2 regions of the Streptomyces sp. NPDC058796 genome follow, and region 2 is predicted to be linked to the other one. Evidence: riboswitches for the same ligand, from Rfam matches in the RefSeq annotation. Region 2 holds a riboswitch; the other holds the start of a gene.

Region 1 (9,294 bases), on a different contig from region 2:
ACCACCAGCATCACTGCGGCGGCGAACAGCCGCCTGATGAGGTAAGCGAGCACAGCGTGCGGCCCGCCGCGGACCGCGGGCCCGGGAGATCGTCCCGGGCCCGCGGTCACGCCGCGCCGGCCTTCACCTGCCTTTCGTGCCGTACGGCGGGTGTGCCGGTTACTTCTTCGGGTTCTTCAGACCGAGGTTGACGAAGTCGTACATACCGCTGTAGCCGTCGGTGGTGTACACGTTCGCCAGGTTGTCCGAGCGCCAGTTGATGAACTTCTCGAAGACGAAGGGCAGGTAGTACGCGCCCTCCATCACCTTGTGGTTGATCTCCGTGGCGATCTTGGCCTTGCCGGCGTCGTCCAGCTCGGTCAGGTAGTCGGCGAACAGGCCGTCGATCTCCTTGTCCTTGATCAGCGCGAAGTTGTTGTTGGCGCTCTCGAGGATGTAGTCGCTGTGCCACAGCGGCAGACCGTAGCCCTGGACGGACGGGAAGTCCGGGCCCCAGCCCATGATGATGACGCCGTAGCCCTTCTTGGCCACGTTCGAGGGGCTGCCGACGACGCTGGCGTACTGCGAGCCGTCGTACTGCTCGATCTCCAGGTCGATGCCGACCTTCTTCAGCGACGCCTGCATCGACTCGGCCGTGGCAACCTCGACCGGCTTGTTGTTGCGGACGGCGATCTTGCTCTTGAAGCCGTTGGGCTGGCCGCAGGCCTTCAGCTCTTCCTTGGCCTTCTCGACGTTGCCCTTCTTGTTGGCACCGGCGATCTCGTACGGGTCGTACTTCTGGCCCTCGGAACCCGGGACGGACGGCGGCAGCATGTTGGTGCCGATGTCACCGCCGGCCACCGGGCCGCCGCGCGCGGTCTGCAGCGAGACGTGGTCGGCGCCGTAGATCATGGCCTTGCGGCAGTGGATGTTGTCGAACGGCTTCACGTTCGTCGCGAAGGTCGCGTAGCGGATGTAGCCGGAGACCGGGTTGTCCAGGTTCTCCTTGTGCTCCTTCAGGGCGGTGGTGCGGCCCTGCGGGGACAGACCGGTCTGGGCGAGGTCCAGGTCGTAGTCACCCGCGACGAGACGGGCGTCCAGGTCGTTGGCGTTGGAGAAGAACTTGATCGTGATCTTGTCCGGGTACGCCTTGCGGACCGGGTCCGACTCCTGGTTCCACTCGGTGTTGCGGACCAGGGTGAGGTCCTTGCCGGGGTTGTAGGACTCGAACTTGTACGGGCCCGAGGAGAACGGGCGCAGGCCGTACTTGGACTTGGTGTCCTTGTCCTGGCGGACCGGGGACGCAGAGGTCAGCGCCAGCATCTCCTCGAAGTCCGAGTTGGCCTTCGGCAGCTTGAAGACGATGGTCTTGTCGTCCGGCGTCTCGATCGCCTTCAGACCCAGCTTGTCCGCGGACTTGTCCTTGTACGGACCCGGGTACTCGTCCTTGGGGTCGAGCACCTCCTTGAGGTACGTCGGACCGCCCGACAGCACGTCCTGCGCCCAGACGCGCTCGATGCCGTACTTGACGTCCTTGGAGGTGATCGGCTTGCCGTCCTCCCAGGTGACGCCGTCACGCAGGGTGTACGTGTACGTCTTGCCGTCGTCGGAGACCTTGGCGAGACCGGTGGCGAGGTCGGGGGTGACCTCGGCGCCCGCCGAACCCGGCTCGGTCTTGTTCGTGACGAGCTGGCGGCTGTAGTAGCGGGAGAAGTTCCACATGAAGCCGTAGTAGCCGCGCGTGGTGTCCCACGAGTCGGCGTCCTGCGTGCTCGCGAACTTCAGGGTGCCGCCCTTCTTGGCCGCGGAGGCCTGGGCGACCTTGTTGTTGGCCGCGTCGAAGCCGGGCGCGCCGTTCTTCGAGCCGCCGTTGCTGTCGTCGCCTCCGCCGCCGCACGCCGCCGTGGTCAGCAGCGCGGCGACCACTGCGGCAGCGGCCAAAGCCTGCTTGCGCCGCCCTTTGGTGCGTTGGGTAGTCACGATCTCGGATCCTCCGGATTAGATGAGAGACCCCGTGCAGGTGCCACGGGTCGCTTTGGGGAACGGCAGGTCAGCGGGAGCCCTTCGGGTCCAGCGCGTCGCGTACGCCGTCACCGAAGAGGTTGAAGGCAAGAACGGTGATGAAGATCGCCACACCCGGGATCACCATGTACATGGGATCCGACTTGTAGTAGTCGATCGCGCTCGACAGCATCTGCCCCCAGGACGAGGTGGGCGGCTTGACGCCCACGCCCAGGAAGCTGAGTGCGGCCTCGGTGAGGATGTTGGTCGGGATCATCATCGTCGTGTAGACGATGATCGGCGCCACCAGGTTGGGCAGCAGTTCCTTGAACAGGATGTAGAAGCGTCCGGCGCCCAGGGACCGGGCGGCCTCGACGTACTCCCGCTCGCGCATGGAGAGGGTCTGGCCGCGGACCACACGGCCGATGTAGGGCCAGCCGAAGAAGCCGATGACCAGGATCATCATGAGCAGGCGGACGCCGGTGCCGCTGAGGCCGAGCATGCTGTCCGGCATGACCGAGACCAGGGCGATGATGAAGAGCAGCTGCGGGAAGGCCAGCAGGCCGTCCATGATCCGGCTGATGAGGGCGTCGACCCAGCCGCCGAAGAAGCCGGCCAGGACGCCGAGGACGGTACCGATGATCACGGCCACGATCGCGGACAGGAAGCCGACGAGCAGCGAGATCCGGGCGCCGTGGACGATGCGGGCGAAGATGTCGCGGCCGTTGACCGGCTCGACGCCCAGCCAGTGCTCACCGCTCATGCCCCCCAGGGAGCCGGTGGGCGTACCGAACAGCGGGTCGATCAGGTCCTCGTGGAACTCGTTGGGGTCCTGGCCGTAGAGCGAGGTGATCAGGGGCGCGAGGATCGCGACGACGATGAGGAAGAGCACGACGATGCCGCCCGCGAGGGCCAGCTTGTCCCGCTTCAGGCGCTCCCAGGCGATGCGGCCGAGGGAACGCCCCTGAACCGCCTTGGCCTCGGTGCCGGCAACCGCCGCTTCCTCGGCCGCGCTCGGGGCCGCCTCCGCGGTCGGCTCGTGCAATGGTGCCGTCATCTGGCAGGGACCCCTCTCAACCGGCGGTAGCCGGCCCGCACTTGCCGCTGTAGCGGCGTGATCAGTCCGTCGTACACAAGGGCGAACAACCACCCCTTGGTGCGGGAGTCTTCAACGCTTTGGCGATCTGTAGCCAGACTTGACGGGGAATGGATGCGCAACCGTGATGCTGTTCGAGGTGTTCCGTTATCCGGACAGTGGGTAACGGGGGCCGGACGCGGACGAGTTGGGGCATCGGCGGCACAGTGGTGCCATACGTCCTCGTCTACGCGCGAAGATGTCCGCCCACCGCGGACGGGAGGAGCCGCCGGGCGGTCAGTACCGGCCCTGCGCCGGAGGGTATCCGTACCCGCCCACCGGTGCCTGTGCGGGGGCGGCCGCGTGGGCCTCGCGGTCGTAGAACGGGCGGGCGTTGGCACGCAGCCACATGGCGACCGGGTCGTGGGCGTCGGTCATCGCGACGGTCGACACGGGCAGCCCGTCCGGGACCGCGCCGACCGACTGCTGCATCATGGCGCGCACCGCGTCGACGGCCGGCGGGGAGGTGTCGTACACGTCGAGACCGATGGCGAGGTAGGGCGCCCCGAGCGCCGGCTGCACCCAGGCGCGGCGGAGCGCGCGGACCGCGGGTGTGCGGTGGGCGTTCTGCGCGAGCAGGGCGTAGAACTGCGGGATCTCGATGGCGGGTTCGGACAGCCGCAGGGGGCCGGCGGGCTGGCGGTCCAGGCCGGAGGCGATGCGGCGCAGGTCGAGCCAGGGGATGCCGACGCCGCCGCCGGGGGCGTGCGGGTTGAGCCACAGGCCGTAGTGGTCGGGGTAGAGGGCGCGGGCCGCCTCCAGACCGTCGACCACCTCGTACGACCGGTTCCAGCCACTGGCCGACAGTTCCTGGGCGGAGGTGACGCAGGGCGCGTACCCGTAGCCGTCGACCTCCATGTTCCCGTACTGGGCGTCCGGGGAGCCGGCCTGGCCGTGCCAGAGCAGCATCCAGACCTGGCCGGAGGTGGGGGTGGCGAGCGCGCGGAGCAAGGCCTCGTAGGCGTCGTAGCGCCCGGGGGTCACCTGGCGCAGCATGTGCTCGACCTGTCCGGTCGTGGTGCCGCTGGCGCTCACGCGTATCGCCCCTTCGAAAAGTTCCCGGGTTGTGAAACCAGCTTAAGGCTCCGCCGGGCGGGGGGCGCCTATGAGCTCGGGGTGCCGTGTGCGTTGGCGGGTGCGGGTGCGTTGTGGCTGGGCGCGCCCGCGCGGCGGAGCCGCATATGTCACAGCCCCGCGCCCCTGGGGTGCGTTTCCCTGCCCGGTGATGACAAGTCGCGGTTGTAGAAGGGAAGAACGTTCGCCCGCATCCAGTCGCAGACCGGGTCCTGGGCCGCCTCCAGGAGGACCAGGTTGACCTGGGTCTTCAAGGGGGCCTTGGTGAGGGCCCGGCCGAGGGCGTCCAGGGGGAGGGCGCGGGCGTCGCCCTCCCAGTGGGTGAGTTCGACGCCCACGAAGACCACCGGGTCGGCGGTCTCGATGGCGGCCATGCAGCGGCGGGCGGTGCGGACGACGCCGGTCGCGGCGAACTCGGCGGAGGCGGCGGCCAGGAAGTCCACCGGGTCGTCCTGCCAGTCCGGCTCGAAGAGACGGACCCGGCCGCCGGACGCGGGCCCGTCCAGCGGGGTGCGGCCGGCCCGGCACAGCTCGGCCACGGCGGGCGGCGGCAGCGGGATGCCGACCATGCCGTCCGGGTTGACGGCGATGCCGACCTGCGGGGGCAGGCCCCGGGCGAACTCCACGGCCGGGGCGATGGTGTACGCCATCTGCGCGCCGGCGACCTGGCGGAACTGCTCCTCGGAGCTGAACACCGGGACGTAGGCCTGGCCGTCGATCTCCAGCGAGGGCAGGTCGAGGGGGCCGCTGTGCGGGCCGCCGCCGTTCGGCAGGGGTATCCACAGGAAGCTGCGGCCGAGCACCTCCACGATCCGTCCGCCGGCCGACGGGACGCCGAGGGAGGCGGACAGCACCTCCTCCAGCTCGTTGCCGGGCCATCCGCCGTGCGGGTGGGGGTGCGCCTGTGCCGGGAAGTCCATCTGTCCGCCTACCGCCTGCCTGGTACCGCTGCTGTGGCTGAAAAGGCTAACCCTTTCGGGTGCGCCGCCCTGTGGTGCGTCACCCGGTGAACGCGATCCGGTGCAGGGTGTCGGCCGCGGCCCGGTCCAGCAGGACGGCCGAGGTACAGCCCGCGGGCAGGGTGCCCTCGGTCACCGCGCGCAGCAGACGGGTGTTGGCCGCCCGGTGCCGCCGGAACGCGTACCGCGACACGCCCCGGCCGCGCTCCCGCTGGCCGGCCAGCGCCTCGTCGGCGTCGACGTCGAGGAGCAGCAGGTGCAGGGTGCCCTCGCGGCGGCGGGCCTCGCGGGCCAGCCAGGCACGCACCCAGGACTGGGTGCCGCAGTCGTGCACGACGACGCCCTCGCCGGAGCGCAGCGCCTCGCGCAGTCCGGCGTAGTGGGCGAGGCGGACGAGGGGGCGGTAGAGGGCGTAGGGCAGGAAGCGCGGCATGCGGCGGTCCCAGCGGTCGCGGGTGTCCTGGGAGTCGATGCGCCGGCCGCGTACGGTGCGCTCCATCAGCGTGGACTTGCCGCTGCCGGGCAGGCCGGTGATCACCACCAGGTCCCGGGGTCCGAAGAGCAGGGCGTGCGGGCTGCGGCCGCCGCGGTCCCTCAGGTCGCGGACGACGGGTGCGGGCAGTTCGGCGCACGCCTCCGGGGCCGGGGCGACGGGCTGTTTGGGCAGCGCGAGACCCGAGGTGGTGGCGTACGCCGTGGTCCTGTTCACCGTGATCGTCCTCCCCTGGGGCGGTTCACGAGTTCCCATCCCCGTCGAGTGTAAAGAGAAGGTAATGCGCAGGTCTCGCGTTTTCGTGCGCTTACTGCCACAGGCCGGTTACAGATCACGGTCTGCCACGGATCGGCGGGGCGTGCAATGATGGCGGCGCCAACTGCATACCGGCCGTTTGAATCCGCGCGGGAGAGTCCCCGGCCGCGCCGGGGCGCCGAAGGAGCAAGTCCCTCCCTTGAATCTCTCAGGCACCGTTACCGCGCGGGCGAGGCACATCTGAAAAGCGGGCCGCCCCCGACGGCGGCCCCACCCAAGGTGCAAGCCCTGATCGCCGTACTCCGGTGGTCGTGGCGAACCTCTCAGGTTCCGATGACAGATGGGGAGGAACGACCTCGCCCGTGCCGTCCTGTCCTGGGAGACGACCGACCGATGAGCAGCACAGAACTCCGCCGTACCGCGCTCGATGCCACGCATCGCGCGCTGGGCGCGACGATGACCGACTTCGCCGGCTGGGACATGCCCCTGCGCTACGGCTCCGAGCGCGACGAGCACGTCGCGGTGCGTACCCGGGCCGGGCTCTTCGACCTCTCGCACATGGGCGAGATCACGGTCACCGGCCCCCAGGCCGCCGACCTGCTGAACTTCGCGCTGGTCGGCAACATCGGCAGCGTGAAGCCGGGCCGCGCCCGCTACACCATGATCTGCCGCGAGGACGGCGGCATCCTGGACGACCTGATCGTCTACCGGCTGGGCGAGACCGAGTACATGGTCGTCGCCAACGCCTCCAACGCCCAGGTGGTGCTCGGCGCGCTGACCGAGCGGGCCGCCGGCTTCGACGCCGAGGTGCGCGACGACCGGGACGCGTACGCGCTGCTGGCGGTGCAGGGGCCCGAGTCCCCGGGCATCCTCGCCTCGCTCACCGACGCCGACCTGGACGGCCTGAAGTACTACGCCGGGCTGCCCGGCACCGTCGCGGGCGTCCCGGCGCTCATCGCGCGCACCGGCTACACCGGCGAGGACGGCTTCGAGCTGTTCGTGAAGCCCGAGCACGCCGTGGAGCTGTGGCAGGCGCTGACCAAGGCGGGCGAGGGCGCCGGGCTGGTCCCCTGCGGTCTGTCCTGCCGGGACACGCTCCGCCTGGAGGCGGGCATGCCGCTGTACGGGCACGAGCTGACGACCGAGCTGACGCCCTTCGACGCCGGGCTCGGCCGGGTGGTGAAGTTCGAGAAGGAGGGCGACTTCGTGGGGCGCGCCGCGCTGACCGAGGCCGCTTCCCGGGCCGAGCAGAACCCGCCCCGCGTCCTGGTCGGCCTGGTCGCCGAGGGCCGCCGGGTCCCGCGCGCCGGGTACCAGGTCGTCGCCGGCGGCGAGGTCGTCGGCGAGGTCACCTCCGGCGCGCCGTCCCCGACGCTGGGCAAGCCGATCGCCATGGCGTACGTCGACCCCGCGCACGCGGCGCCGGGCACCGAGGGTGTCGGCGTGGACATCCGGGGCAGCCACGAGCCGTACGAGGTCGTGGCGCTGCCGTTCTACAAGCGCCAGAAGTAGACACTGGGCGGCGGGACCTTCGCCGTCCCGCGCACGTTCTCGCTGATCACCAGCGGTTTCCGTAGTCCCCCCCTTCATCAGCACTCCCCCGCGTACAGGAGAATTCAGGCCATGAGCAACCCCCAGCAGCTGCGTTACAGCAAGGAGCACGAGTGGCTGTCGGCCGCCGAGGACGGCGCCTCGACGGTCGGCATCACGGAGCACGCGGCCAACGCGCTCGGTGACGTCGTCTTCGTCCAGCTCCCCGAGGTCGGCGACTCGGTGACCGCGGGCGAGACCTGCGGCGAACTGGAGTCCACCAAGTCGGTCTCCGACCTGTACTCCCCCGTCTCCGGCGAGATCACCGAGGTCAACGAGGACGTCGTCAACGACCCGTCGCTGGTGAACTCCGCGCCCTTCGAGGGCGGCTGGCTGTTCAAGGTGCGGGTCACCGACGAGCCGGCCGACCTGCTCTCGGCCGACGAGTACACCGCCTTCACCGCCGGCTGAGGAGACACGGACCGCATGTCGCTTCTGAACACACCCCTGCACGAGCTCGACCCCGACGTCGCCGCCGCCGTCGACGCCGAGCTGGACCGCCAGCAGTCCACCCTGGAGATGATCGCCTCGGAGAACTTCGCTCCGGTCGCGGTCATGGAGGCCCAGGGCTCGGTCCTCACCAACAAGTACGCCGAGGGCTACCCGGGCCGCCGCTACTACGGCGGCTGCGAGCACGTCGACGTGGTCGAGCAGATCGCCATCGACCGGGTCAAGGCGCTCTTCGGCGCCGAGCACGCCAACGTGCAGCCGCACTCGGGCGCCCAGGCCAACGCGGCGGCGATGTTCGCGCTGCTCAAGCCGGGCGACACGATCATGGGTCTGAACCTCGCCCACGGCGGGCACCTGACCCACGGCATGAAGATCAACTTCTCCGGCAAGCTCTACAACGTCGTCCCCTACCACGTGGGCGAGGACGGCCAGGTCGACATGGCCGAGGTGGAGCGCCTCGCCAAGGAGACCAAGCCGAAGCTGATCGTGGCCGGCTGGTCGGCGTACCCGAGGCAGCTGGACTTCGCCGCGTTCCGCAAGGTCGCGGACGAGGTCGGCGCGTACCTGATGGTCGACATGGCGCACTTCGCCGGTCTGGTCGCGGCGGGCCTGCACCCGAACCCGGTCCCGCACGCCCACGTCGTGACCACCACCACACACAAGACGCTGGGCGGCCCGCGCGGCGGTGTGATCCTCTCCACTGCCGAGCTCGCCAAGAAGATCAACTCCGCCGTCTTCCCCGGTCAGCAGGGTGGCCCGCTGGAGCACGTGGTGGCCGCGAAGGCCGTCGCCTTCAAGGTCGCCGCGAGCGAGGACTTCAAGGAGCGCCAGGGCCGTACGCTGGAGGGTGCCCGCATCCTCGCCGAGCGCCTGGTGCGGGACGACGCGAAGGCGGCGGGCGTCTCCGTCCTGACCGGCGGCACGGACGTCCACCTGGTCCTGGTCGACCTGCGCGACTCCGAGCTGGACGGCCAGCAGGCCGAGGACCGTCTCCACGAGGTCGGCATCACGGTCAACCGCAACGCCGTCCCGAACGACCCGCGTCCGCCGATGGTGACCTCCGGTCTGCGCATCGGTACGCCGGCCCTGGCGACCCGCGGCTTCACGGCCGAGGACTTCGCCGAGGTCGCGGACGTGATCGCCGAGGCGCTGAAGCCGTCCTACGACGCCGAAGCCCTCAAGGCCCGGGTGAAGGCCCTGGCCGACAAGCACCCGCTGTACCCGGGTCTGAACAAGTAGACACCGCGCGTGCGCGGGGGTGGGGGGGGGGGGGGGGGGGGGGGCGCCGCCCCCCCCCCCCCCCCCCCCCCCCCCCCCCCCCCAAAAAAAAAAAAAAAAAAAAAACCACCAACAAAAAA
Region 2 (9,294 bases):
TCCATCTCGGGGCTGGAGGCGTACGACGCCGAGGCCACCGGCCAGACCGCGATGCCGTCGCTCTCGCCCGAGGCGCAGGCCGCCGTGGACGCGCTGCCGCTCGGCTCCGCCCTCCTGGTCGTGCGCCGTGGCCCGAACTCGGGCAGCCGCTTCCTGCTGGACGGCGAGCTGACCACCGCCGGGCGTCACCCGCAGAGTGACATCTTCCTGGACGACGTGACGGTCTCGCGCCGGCACGTTGAGTTCCGCCGCAGCCATGACGGCTCGTTCACGGTCGCCGACGTCGGCAGCCTGAACGGCACGTACGTCAACCGCGAGCGCATCGACCAGGTCGCCCTGTCGAACGGGGACGAGGTGCAGATCGGCAAGTACCGGCTGGTCTTCTACGCGAGCCAGCGGGGTTACTGACCGCCCCCGGGCCACCGCCCGGGGAACCTCCAGGGAAGGTCCATGCTTCAAACACCGAGCGGTGGTGCCGGGAACGGCACCACCGCCACGGACAGTGGGCTGATGAGCATCGGCGCGGTGCTGAACGCACTGCGCGACGAGTTCCCCGACATCACCATCTCCAAGATCCGTTTTCTGGAGTCGGAAGGGCTCGTCGAGCCGCGGCGGACCCCGGCCGGGTACCGCAAGTTCAGCGCGCACGACGTCGAGCGTCTCGGCCGGGTGCTGCGCATGCAGCGGGACCACTACCTGCCGCTGAAGGTGATCCGCGAGCACCTGGACGCCATGGAGCGCGGCGAGGCCGTACCGCTGCCGACGCTGGGCCGGCAACGGGACGGAGAGCCGGCGCCGGGGCGCGCGGAGGAGCCCGCGGCGGCCCGGATCGGCCGGGAGGAACTGCTCGCCGCGGCCGGTATCGGTGAGCAGGAGCTGAAGGAGTGGGAGTCGTACGGACTCGTCGCCCCGCTCTCCGACGGCGCCTACGACGCCGAGACGGTGACCGTGGCGTCGCTGGTGGTCCAGCTGGGCCGGTTCGGCATCGAGCCGCGCCACCTGCGGGTGATGAAGGCCGCCGCCGACCGGGAGGCCGGTCTCGTGGACCAAGTGGTGGCACCGCTGAAGCGGCACCGCAATCCACAGACCAGGGCTCACGCCGAGGCCCGCACCAGGGAGCTGGCGGGGTTGGCGGTGCAGCTGCACGCGGCGCTGGTGCAGACCGCCCTGGGGGTACGGCTGCCCTGACCGGGCCCGACGGCCGGCCGGTACGAGGCCTGGCCCACAACCCGGATCGCCCACCCGATCCCGGCCCGACTACCCAAATGTCCCGGGTACGGCCTAGGGTTGCTGTGTGAACGAGCTCGATGTCGTAGGTGTCCGGGTCGAGATGCCCTCCAACCAACCGATCGTGCTGCTGCGCGAGGTGGGAGGCGAACGTTACCTCCCCATCTGGATCGGGCCGGGGGAGGCGACGGCGATCGCCTTCGCCCAGCAGGGCATGGCTCCCGCGCGCCCGCTGACCCACGACCTGTTCAAGGACGTACTGGAAGCCGTGGGCCAGGAGCTCACGGAAGTGCGCATCACGGACCTGCGCGACTCCGTCTTCTACGCCGAGCTGGTCTTCGCGAGCGGCGTCGAGGTGAGTGCCCGGCCGTCCGACGCGATAGCGCTGGCGCTGCGCACCGGGACGCCGATCTACGGCAGCGACACGGTCCTCGACGACGCGGGCATCGCCATCCCGGACGAGCAGGAGGACGAGGTGGAGAAGTTCCGCGAGTTCCTCGACCAGATCTCGCCGGAGGACTTCGGGACCAGCAATCAGTGAGCCGTACGGGTGAGGTGCCCCGAGGCGGCGCACGGCCCTTTCCGGGCACATTCGGCTAGCCTTTCCCCGCGATGGGGCACGGGAAACCACTCGTAGGGTGATTATCACTCGGCGTGCCGAGTGTGGCGATCGTTGACGCACCCTTGGTGACTGCCTACCGTCGAGGAGGCAGGTCAAGGACGGAGGTCGGCGTGAGAATCAGCGGCGACGGTACGGCCGGGGGTGGCTCCGGGCACAGCCTCGGGGCAAGCGGTCCGTACCCTCCCCCGGGCTTTCGGCTCCGTGCGGGCGGGGGCTACCCGCAGCACGGCGGCGTGGCCGACCCGGCTCCACAGCGACCGGCTGCGGTGCCGAGCAGCGGAGGGGCGGCGTCCATGGCGTCCGAGCAGATCGGCTACCGCGGGCCGACGGCCTGCGCGGCCGCCGGTATCACCTACCGGCAGCTCGACTACTGGGCCCGCACCGGCCTGGTCGAGCCCAGCGTGAGGCCGGCGCACGGGTCCGGGACGCAGCGCCTGTACAGCTTCCGCGACGTGGTCGTACTGAAGATCGTCAAGCGCTTCCTCGACACCGGCGTCTCCCTGCAGAACATCCGCACCGCCGTCCAGCACCTCAGGGAACGCGGCTTCCGTGACCTGGAGCGGATGACGCTGATGAGCGACGGCGCCACGGTCCACGAGTGCACCTCGCCCGACGAGGTCCACGCATTGCTCCAGGGCGGCCAGGGCGTCTTCGGCATCGCCGTCGGCGTGGTCTGGCGGGACGTGGAGAGCGCGCTCTCCCAGCTGCACGGTGAGCGGATCGACACGGGCGAAACCCTGATCGGGCACAATCCCGCCGACGAACTGGCGCGGCGGCGCAACCGGGCCGTCTGAGCACTGCCGCACGCCGACGGGGCTTTGTCAGTGGTGTGAGGCACCATCGGACATGTGAGAGCCGCGCCCACGATCCTGCATCTCGACATGGATGCCTTCTTCGCCTCGGTGGAGCAGGCGTCCAAACCGAGTCTGCGCGGGAAGGCCGTGGTCGTGGGAGGCCTGGGCCCGCGCGGAGTGGTGGCCACCGCGTCGTACGAGGCGCGGGTCTTCGGTGTCCACTCGGCGATGCCCATGGGGCAGGCCCGGCGCCTGGCCCCCAACGCCGCGTACCTCGTCCCCCGCTTCGAGCTGTACCGGACGATCAGCGAGCAGGTGATGCGGCTCCTTCGGGCGCTGTCGCCGCTGGTGGAGCCGCTGAGCCTGGACGAGGCGTTCGTGGACCTGGAGGCCGGCGGCGCCGCCTGGGACGCGGACTCCGCGCGGCTGGCGGGGGCGAGGCTCCGTGCGGACATCCGCACCGTCACCGGTCTCACTGGCTCGGTGGGGCTGGCCGCCTCCAAAATGCTCGCCAAGATCGCCTCGGAGGAGGCCAAGCCCGACGGGCTGGTCCTGATCCCGCCGGGCACGGAGCGGGCCATGCTCGAGCCGATGTCCGTGCGGACGCTGCCCGGTGTGGGACCGGCGACCGGCGACCACCTGCGGCGGGCCGGCATCGCCACGGTCGGTGAGCTCGCCGAGGCGGGCGAGGACGAACTCGTACGGCTGCTGGGCAAGGCGCACGGGCACGCCCTGTACGCGATGGCCCTGGCACGTGACGAGCGGCCCGTGGTGGCCGAGCGGGAGACCAAGTCGGTGTCGGTCGAGGACACCTACGACGTCGACATCCACGACCGGACGCGGGTCGGCATGGAGGTGCGGCGGCTGGCGGACCGGTGTGTGCGCCGGCTGCGCGGCTCCGGACTGTCCGGGCGGACCATCGTCCTCAAGGTGCGCAGGTACGACTTCTCCACGCTGACCCGCTCGGAGACCCTGCGCGGGCCGACGGACGACCCCGCGGTGGTGCGGGAGGCGGCGGCCCGGCTGCTGGACCTGGTGGACACCACGGGCGGCGTACGGCTCCTGGGCGTCGGCGTGAGCGGCCTCGCCGACTACACCCAGGAGGATCTCTTCGCGCAGGCGGCGGGAGACCGGGCCGAAGAACTCGCCGAGGAGCCCGACGCCGAGCCCGCCGAGGAGCACCGTCCGGCGCCCGGTGAGCGCCGGTGGCCGGCGGGTCACGACGTGCGGCACACGGAGTACGGGCACGGCTGGGTGCAGGGCAGCGGACTGGGGCGGGTCACGGTGCGCTTCGAGACGCCGTACTCGGGGACGGGCCGGGTGCGGACCTTCCTGACGGACGACCCGGATCTGGCACCGGCGGATCCACTGCCGCTGGTCCCGCCGGCGGCGCGAAGACCCGGCAGCGCCGGGCCGGGGCCGGTGGAAGCCGGTGCGGAGAGGGGCCGGGGTTCCGAGGGGGAGACCGGCCCGGTGGCCGGCGCGGAGGCCTGTCCGGGTTCCGGCGCCCGGACCGGCCCGAACTCCGATGCGGGGGCGGGCCCGGGCGCCGACGGGGAGACGGCCCCAAGAGCCGGGGTGGAGGGGGGTCCGGGTTCCGAGGTCGGGGCCGGGTCGGTGGGCTCCGGCTGACGGTGGGTGTCGCCGGGCGGCGGGGCGGTCCGTCAGGCGTCCTCCTTGTCCTGGCCGGCCAGCTTGCCGAAGTCGTGGTCGGGCGGCGGGGGAGGGGCGGCGACGTCGAGGCCGTAGTGGTGGTAGAGCTGCAGTTCCTGTTCCGGAGAGAGGTGGCGGCCGACGCCGAAGTCGGGCGCTTCCTTGATCAGAGCCCGGTCGAAGGGCACGCGCAGTGTGCCGTCCACCAGCTCGCTCGGCTCCAGGGGCACGAAGGCGTCCCTGCTGAACAGGCCGGTGCGTATGGCCGCCCACTCGGGCACGCCGGTGGCGTCGTCGAGGTAGACCTCGTCGACGGTGCCGATCCGGGTGCCGTTGCGGTCGAACGCCTTGCGGCCGATCAGGTTGCGCGGGTCTATCTCGGTACGCACGGGCCCTCCACGTGGTCGTACTGGGGTCGTGCACCAGCCGACCCGCCAGCCGCCGAAATCATCCGTAGTACTACGAAAGAGCACATAGAGGCGGTCGGCCACTCGAAGGTTCGTGCGGCGGGCTCGCTGGTACCCTGACAGCGGCTGCTGACCCCGTGCGGGAGAGTCCTCCGGGCATCACCGGAGGCGCCGAAGGAGCAAATCCTCCCCGGAATCTCTCAGGCTCACGTACCGCACGGACGAGGTCACTCTGGAAAGCAGAGCGGGTGTCGACGGCTTCCGCTCTCACCGACGGTGAAAGCCGGCAGGGCCCTCGGGCCGCCCGGTGAAGCTCTCAGGTCGAGATGACAGAGGGGGAGGCCGTCCGGGTACCCGCGCCGTGGTGCCCCTCGAAGGTCGTCAGACCAGGAGGCCTCCGCAAATGACCGCCCATCGCACCCCGCTCACCGAACTCGAACAGGCACTGCCGTTCGAGCAGCGCCACATCGGCCCCGACCACGAGGCCCGGGCCAAGATGCTCGCGCAGGTCGGTTACGGTTCGCTCGACGAGCTGACGGCCGCCGCGGTGCCGGATGTGATCAAGAACGCCGACGCGCTGGACCTGCCCGGCGCACGCTCCGAGGCCGAGGTACTGGCCGAGCTGCGCTCGCTGGCCGACCGGAACCAGGTCCTCGACTCCATGATCGGCCTCGGCTACTACGGGACCTTCACGCCGCCGGTCATCCTGCGCAACGTCATGGAGAACCCGGCCTGGTACACCGCGTACACGCCGTACCAGCCGGAGATCTCCCAGGGCCGTCTGGAGGCCCTGCTGAACTTCCAGACGATGGTCGCCGAGCTGACCGGTCTGCCCACCTCCGGCGCCTCGCTGCTCGACGAGGGCACCGCCGCCGCCGAGGCGATGGCGCTGTCCCGGCGCATGGGGAAGAACAAGAAGGGCCTGTTCCTGGTCGACGCGGACGCGCTGCCGCAGACCATCGCCGTGATCCAGACCCGCGCCGAGCCGACCGGCGTGGAGGTCGTCGTCGCCGACCTGAGCGAAGGCATCCCCGCCGAGGTCGCCGAGCGGGAGATCAACGGCGTCCTGATCCAGTACCCGGGCGCCTCCGGGGCCGTACGCGACATCAAGCCGGTCATCGACCAGGCACACGAGCTCGGCGCCCTCGTCACCGTCGCGGCCGACCTGCTCGCGCTCACGCTGCTCACCTCGCCCGGCGAGCTGGGCGCGGACATCGCAGTCGGCACGACCCAGCGCTTCGGTGTGCCGATGGGCTTCGGCGGGCCGCACGCCGGATACATGGCCGTGCACGAGAAGTTCGCCCGCAGCCTGCCCGGCCGCCTGGTGGGCGTCTCGGTGGACGCGGACGGCAACAAGGCGTACCGCCTCGCCCTGCAGACCCGCGAGCAGCACATCCGCCGCGAGAAGGCCACCAGCAACATCTGCACCGCGCAGGTGCTGCTCGCCGTCATGGCCGGCATGTACGCCGTCTACCACGGCCCCGAGGGGCTGCGGGCCATCGCGCGCCGCACCCACCGGTACGCCTCGGTCACCGCCGCGGGCCTCGCGGCCGGCGGCGTCGAGATCGTGCACGGTTCCTACTTCGACACGGTCACCGCGCGGGTGCCCGGCCGAGCCGACGCGATCGTCCACGCCGCCCGCGAGAACGGCATCAACCTGCGCCTCGTCGACGCCGACCACGTGTCGTTCGCCTGCGACGAGACCACCACCCGTGCCCAGGTCGGCGGCGTGTGGAACGCCTTCGGTGTCGAGGGCGACATCGAAGCGCTGGACGCGGTGACCGAGGAGACGCTGCCCGAGGCGCTGCTGCGCACCGACGACTTCCTGACCCACCCGGTCTTCCACCAGCACCGCTCCGAGACGGCGATGCTGCGCTACCTGCGCCGCCTCGCCGACCGCGACTACGCGCTGGACCGGGGCATGATCCCGCTGGGCTCCTGCACCATGAAGCTCAACGCGACCACCGAGATGGAGCCGGTCACCTGGTCCGAGTTCGGAGCGCTGCACCCCTTCGCGCCCGCCGAGCAGGCGCAGGGCTACCTGACGCTCATCCGTGAGCTGGAGGAGCGGCTCGCCGAGGTCACCGGGTACGACAAGGTCTCCCTCCAGCCGAACGCCGGGTCGCAGGGCGAGTTCGCGGGTCTGCTCGCCGTACGCGGCTACCACCGGGCCAACGGCGACGACCAGCGCACCGTCTGCCTCATCCCGTCCTCCGCGCACGGCACCAACGCCGCGAGCGCCGTGATGGCCGGCATGAAGGTCGTCGTCGTCAAGACCGCCGAGGACGGCGAGATCGACGTCGAGGACCTGCGCGCCAAGATCGAGAAGCACCGCGACGAGCTGGCCGTGCTGATGATCACCTACCCCTCCACGCACGGCGTCTTCGAGGAGCACGTCGCCGACATCTGCGCCCGGGTGCACGACGCCGGCGGCCAGGTCTACGTGGACGGCGCCAACCTCAACGCGCTGGTCGGCCTCGCCAAGCCGGGCCACTTCGGCGGCGACGTCTCGCACCTGAACCTGCACAAGACCTTCTGCATCCCGCACGGCGGCGGCGGTCCCGGCGTGGGCCCGGTGGCCGTGCGGTCCCACCTGGCGCCGTACCTGCCCAACCACCCGCTGCAGCCCGCGGCCGGCCCGCAGACGGGCGTCGGCCCGATCTCGGCGGCACCGTGGGGCTCGGCCGGCATCCTGCCGATCTCCTGGTCGTACGTCCGGCTGATGGGCGGCGAGGGCCTCAAGCGCGCCACGCAGGTGGCCGTGCTGTCCGCCAACTACATCGCCAAGCGCCTGGAGCCCCACTACCCGGTGCTCTACACCGGCCCGGCCGGGCTGGTCGCGCACGAGTGCATCATCGACCTGCGCCCGCTGACCAAGGCGACCGGCGTCAGCGTCGACGACGTCGCCAAGCGGCTGATCGACTACGGCTTCCACGCGCCGACGATGTCGTTCCCGGTGGCCGGCACGCTGATGATCGAGCCGACCGAGTCCGAGGACCTGGCCGAGCTGGACCGTTTCTGCGAGGCGATGATCGCCATCCGCGCGGAGATCGAGAAGGTCGGTTCCGGCGCCTGGTCCGGGGACGACAACCCGCTCCGGGGCGCCCCGCACACCGCGGGCGCGCTGGGCGGTGACTGGGACCACGCGTACTCGCGCGAGGAGGCCGTCTTCCCGGCCGGGGTCTCCGCCGCCGACAAGTACTGGCCGCCGGTGCGCCGCATCGACCAGGCCTTCGGTGACCGGAACCTGGTCTGCTCCTGCCCGCCGCTGGACGCGTACGAGGACTGAGCCCGGGGCGAAGGCCCCGTCCGGGCCCCCGCCGGGGACCGGACGGGGCCTTCGTCGTCGCGTGCTCATCACCCCGTCGCCAAGGACACCTCCGTCGACTTGACCAGCGCCACGACGGGGGTGCCGACGGTGAGGCCGAGGTCCTCGGCGGCCTCCCTGGTGATCGCGGCGGTCAGTTCGGCGCCCTCGACGGCGACGCGGACGGAGGCCATCGCCGGGCCGGTGGTGAGGGCGGTGACCGTACCCGGGAGCCGGTTGCGGATGGACAGGTCCTCCACGCGGCCGGTGGCCAGCGAGACCTCCGTCGACTTCACGAGGACGCGCACGGCGGTCCCGGTGGCCGGCGCGAGGTCGTCGGCGGCGTCCCGGGTGATCGCCGCGGTGATGACCTGGCCGCCCGAGAGGCGGACCCTGACCGTCGCCATGGCCTCGCCCGGTGTGACGGTGATGACGGTGCCGGGGAGCTGGTTGCGGATGCTCAGGCTCATGGAGGGCACCGTAGCCCGGTGCGGGCGCTATGCCGGGTATGCGTGTGTCTGCGTCGCTTTGACCGTCGCCCACACCGGCGCGCCCGGATGGAGGCCGAGCTCGGCGGCGGCGACCGTGGTGAGGTCGGCGGCGAGCGGCAGTTCGCCGGTCAGGTCCGCGCGGATCTGGTCGCCGTGCGTCTCCAGGCCGACGACCTCGCAGTGCCACAGGTTGCGGGCGCTGGAACCGCCGGGGCGTTCCCCGTACAGGGTCACGGCGCTCGGCGGGAAGGCCACGAAGACCGGACCGGTCAGGTCCTCGGTGGTGGTGATGGCCGGACCGGCGTCCAGCCGGACCGTGTGGCCGTCGGCCCGCCCGCGATAGAGGTTCAGGCCGACCAGCCGCGCGATGTAGTCCGTCCGCGGCCGGCGGGCGATGTCGGCGGGGCCGCCCTCCTGCACGACCCGGCCGTGCTCGACCACGACCAGCCGGTCGGCCAGCACCATGGCGTCCAGCGGGTCGTGGGTGACCAGCACGGCCACCGCCTCGAACTCGGCCAGATGCCGGCGGAGCTGGGCCCGCACCTCCAGTCGCGTACGGGCGTCCAGTGCCGCCAGCGGCTCGTCCAGGAGGAGCAGCCGGGGGTTGGTGGCCAGGGCACGGGCCAGGGCGACGCGCTGGGCCTGGCCGCCGGAGAGGCGGCGCGGCTTGGCGCCCGCGTGGTCGGCCAGGCCCATCCGGTCCAGCCAGGCGGCGGCCTGCGCCCGGGCCTGTGCCTTGCTCGCCCCCCGGCAGCGCGGACCGAACGCGACGTTGTCGAGCGCGGACAGGTGC

What was found. Region 2 has a riboswitch for glycine ahead of gcvP (aminomethyl-transferring glycine dehydrogenase). Riboswitches for the same ligand answer to the same signal wherever they lie in the genome.
Region 1: linked by a shared signal. The riboswitch ahead of gcvT (glycine cleavage system aminomethyltransferase GcvT) and the one ahead of gcvP (aminomethyl-transferring glycine dehydrogenase) in region 2 are both predicted to bind glycine.

The regions. Positions count from the first base shown of each region.
Region 1 is NZ_JBHYOP010000012.1:6-9,299, reverse strand. Features, by position in the region: gene ACFW47_RS27605 (ABC transporter permease) at 1-53, opposite strand, end outside; gene ACFW47_RS27600 (ABC transporter substrate-binding protein) at 160-1,959, opposite strand; gene ACFW47_RS27595 (ABC transporter permease) at 2,030-3,037, opposite strand; gene ACFW47_RS27590 (enhanced serine sensitivity protein SseB C-terminal domain-containing protein) at 3,353-4,150, opposite strand; gene ACFW47_RS27585 (enhanced serine sensitivity protein SseB) at 4,300-5,109, opposite strand; gene ACFW47_RS27580 (AAA family ATPase) at 5,189-5,857, opposite strand; glycine riboswitch at 6,037-6,130, shown strand; gene gcvT (glycine cleavage system aminomethyltransferase GcvT) at 6,290-7,408, shown strand; gene gcvH (glycine cleavage system protein GcvH) at 7,520-7,897, shown strand; gene glyA (serine hydroxymethyltransferase) at 7,913-9,175, shown strand.
Region 2 is NZ_JBHYOP010000011.1:6,292-15,585, forward strand. Features, by position in the region: gene ACFW47_RS26075 (FHA domain-containing protein) at 1-408, shown strand, start outside; gene ACFW47_RS26080 (MerR family transcriptional regulator) at 451-1,188, shown strand; gene ACFW47_RS26085 (bifunctional nuclease family protein) at 1,295-1,768, shown strand; gene ACFW47_RS26090 (MerR family transcriptional regulator) at 2,083-2,643, shown strand; gene ACFW47_RS26095 (DNA polymerase IV) at 2,698-4,275, shown strand; gene ACFW47_RS26100 (PRC-barrel domain-containing protein) at 4,308-4,685, opposite strand; glycine riboswitch at 4,834-4,929, shown strand; gene gcvP (aminomethyl-transferring glycine dehydrogenase) at 5,107-7,992, shown strand; gene ACFW47_RS26110 (molybdopterin-binding protein) at 8,061-8,480, opposite strand; gene ACFW47_RS26115 (ABC transporter ATP-binding protein) at 8,508-9,294, opposite strand, start outside.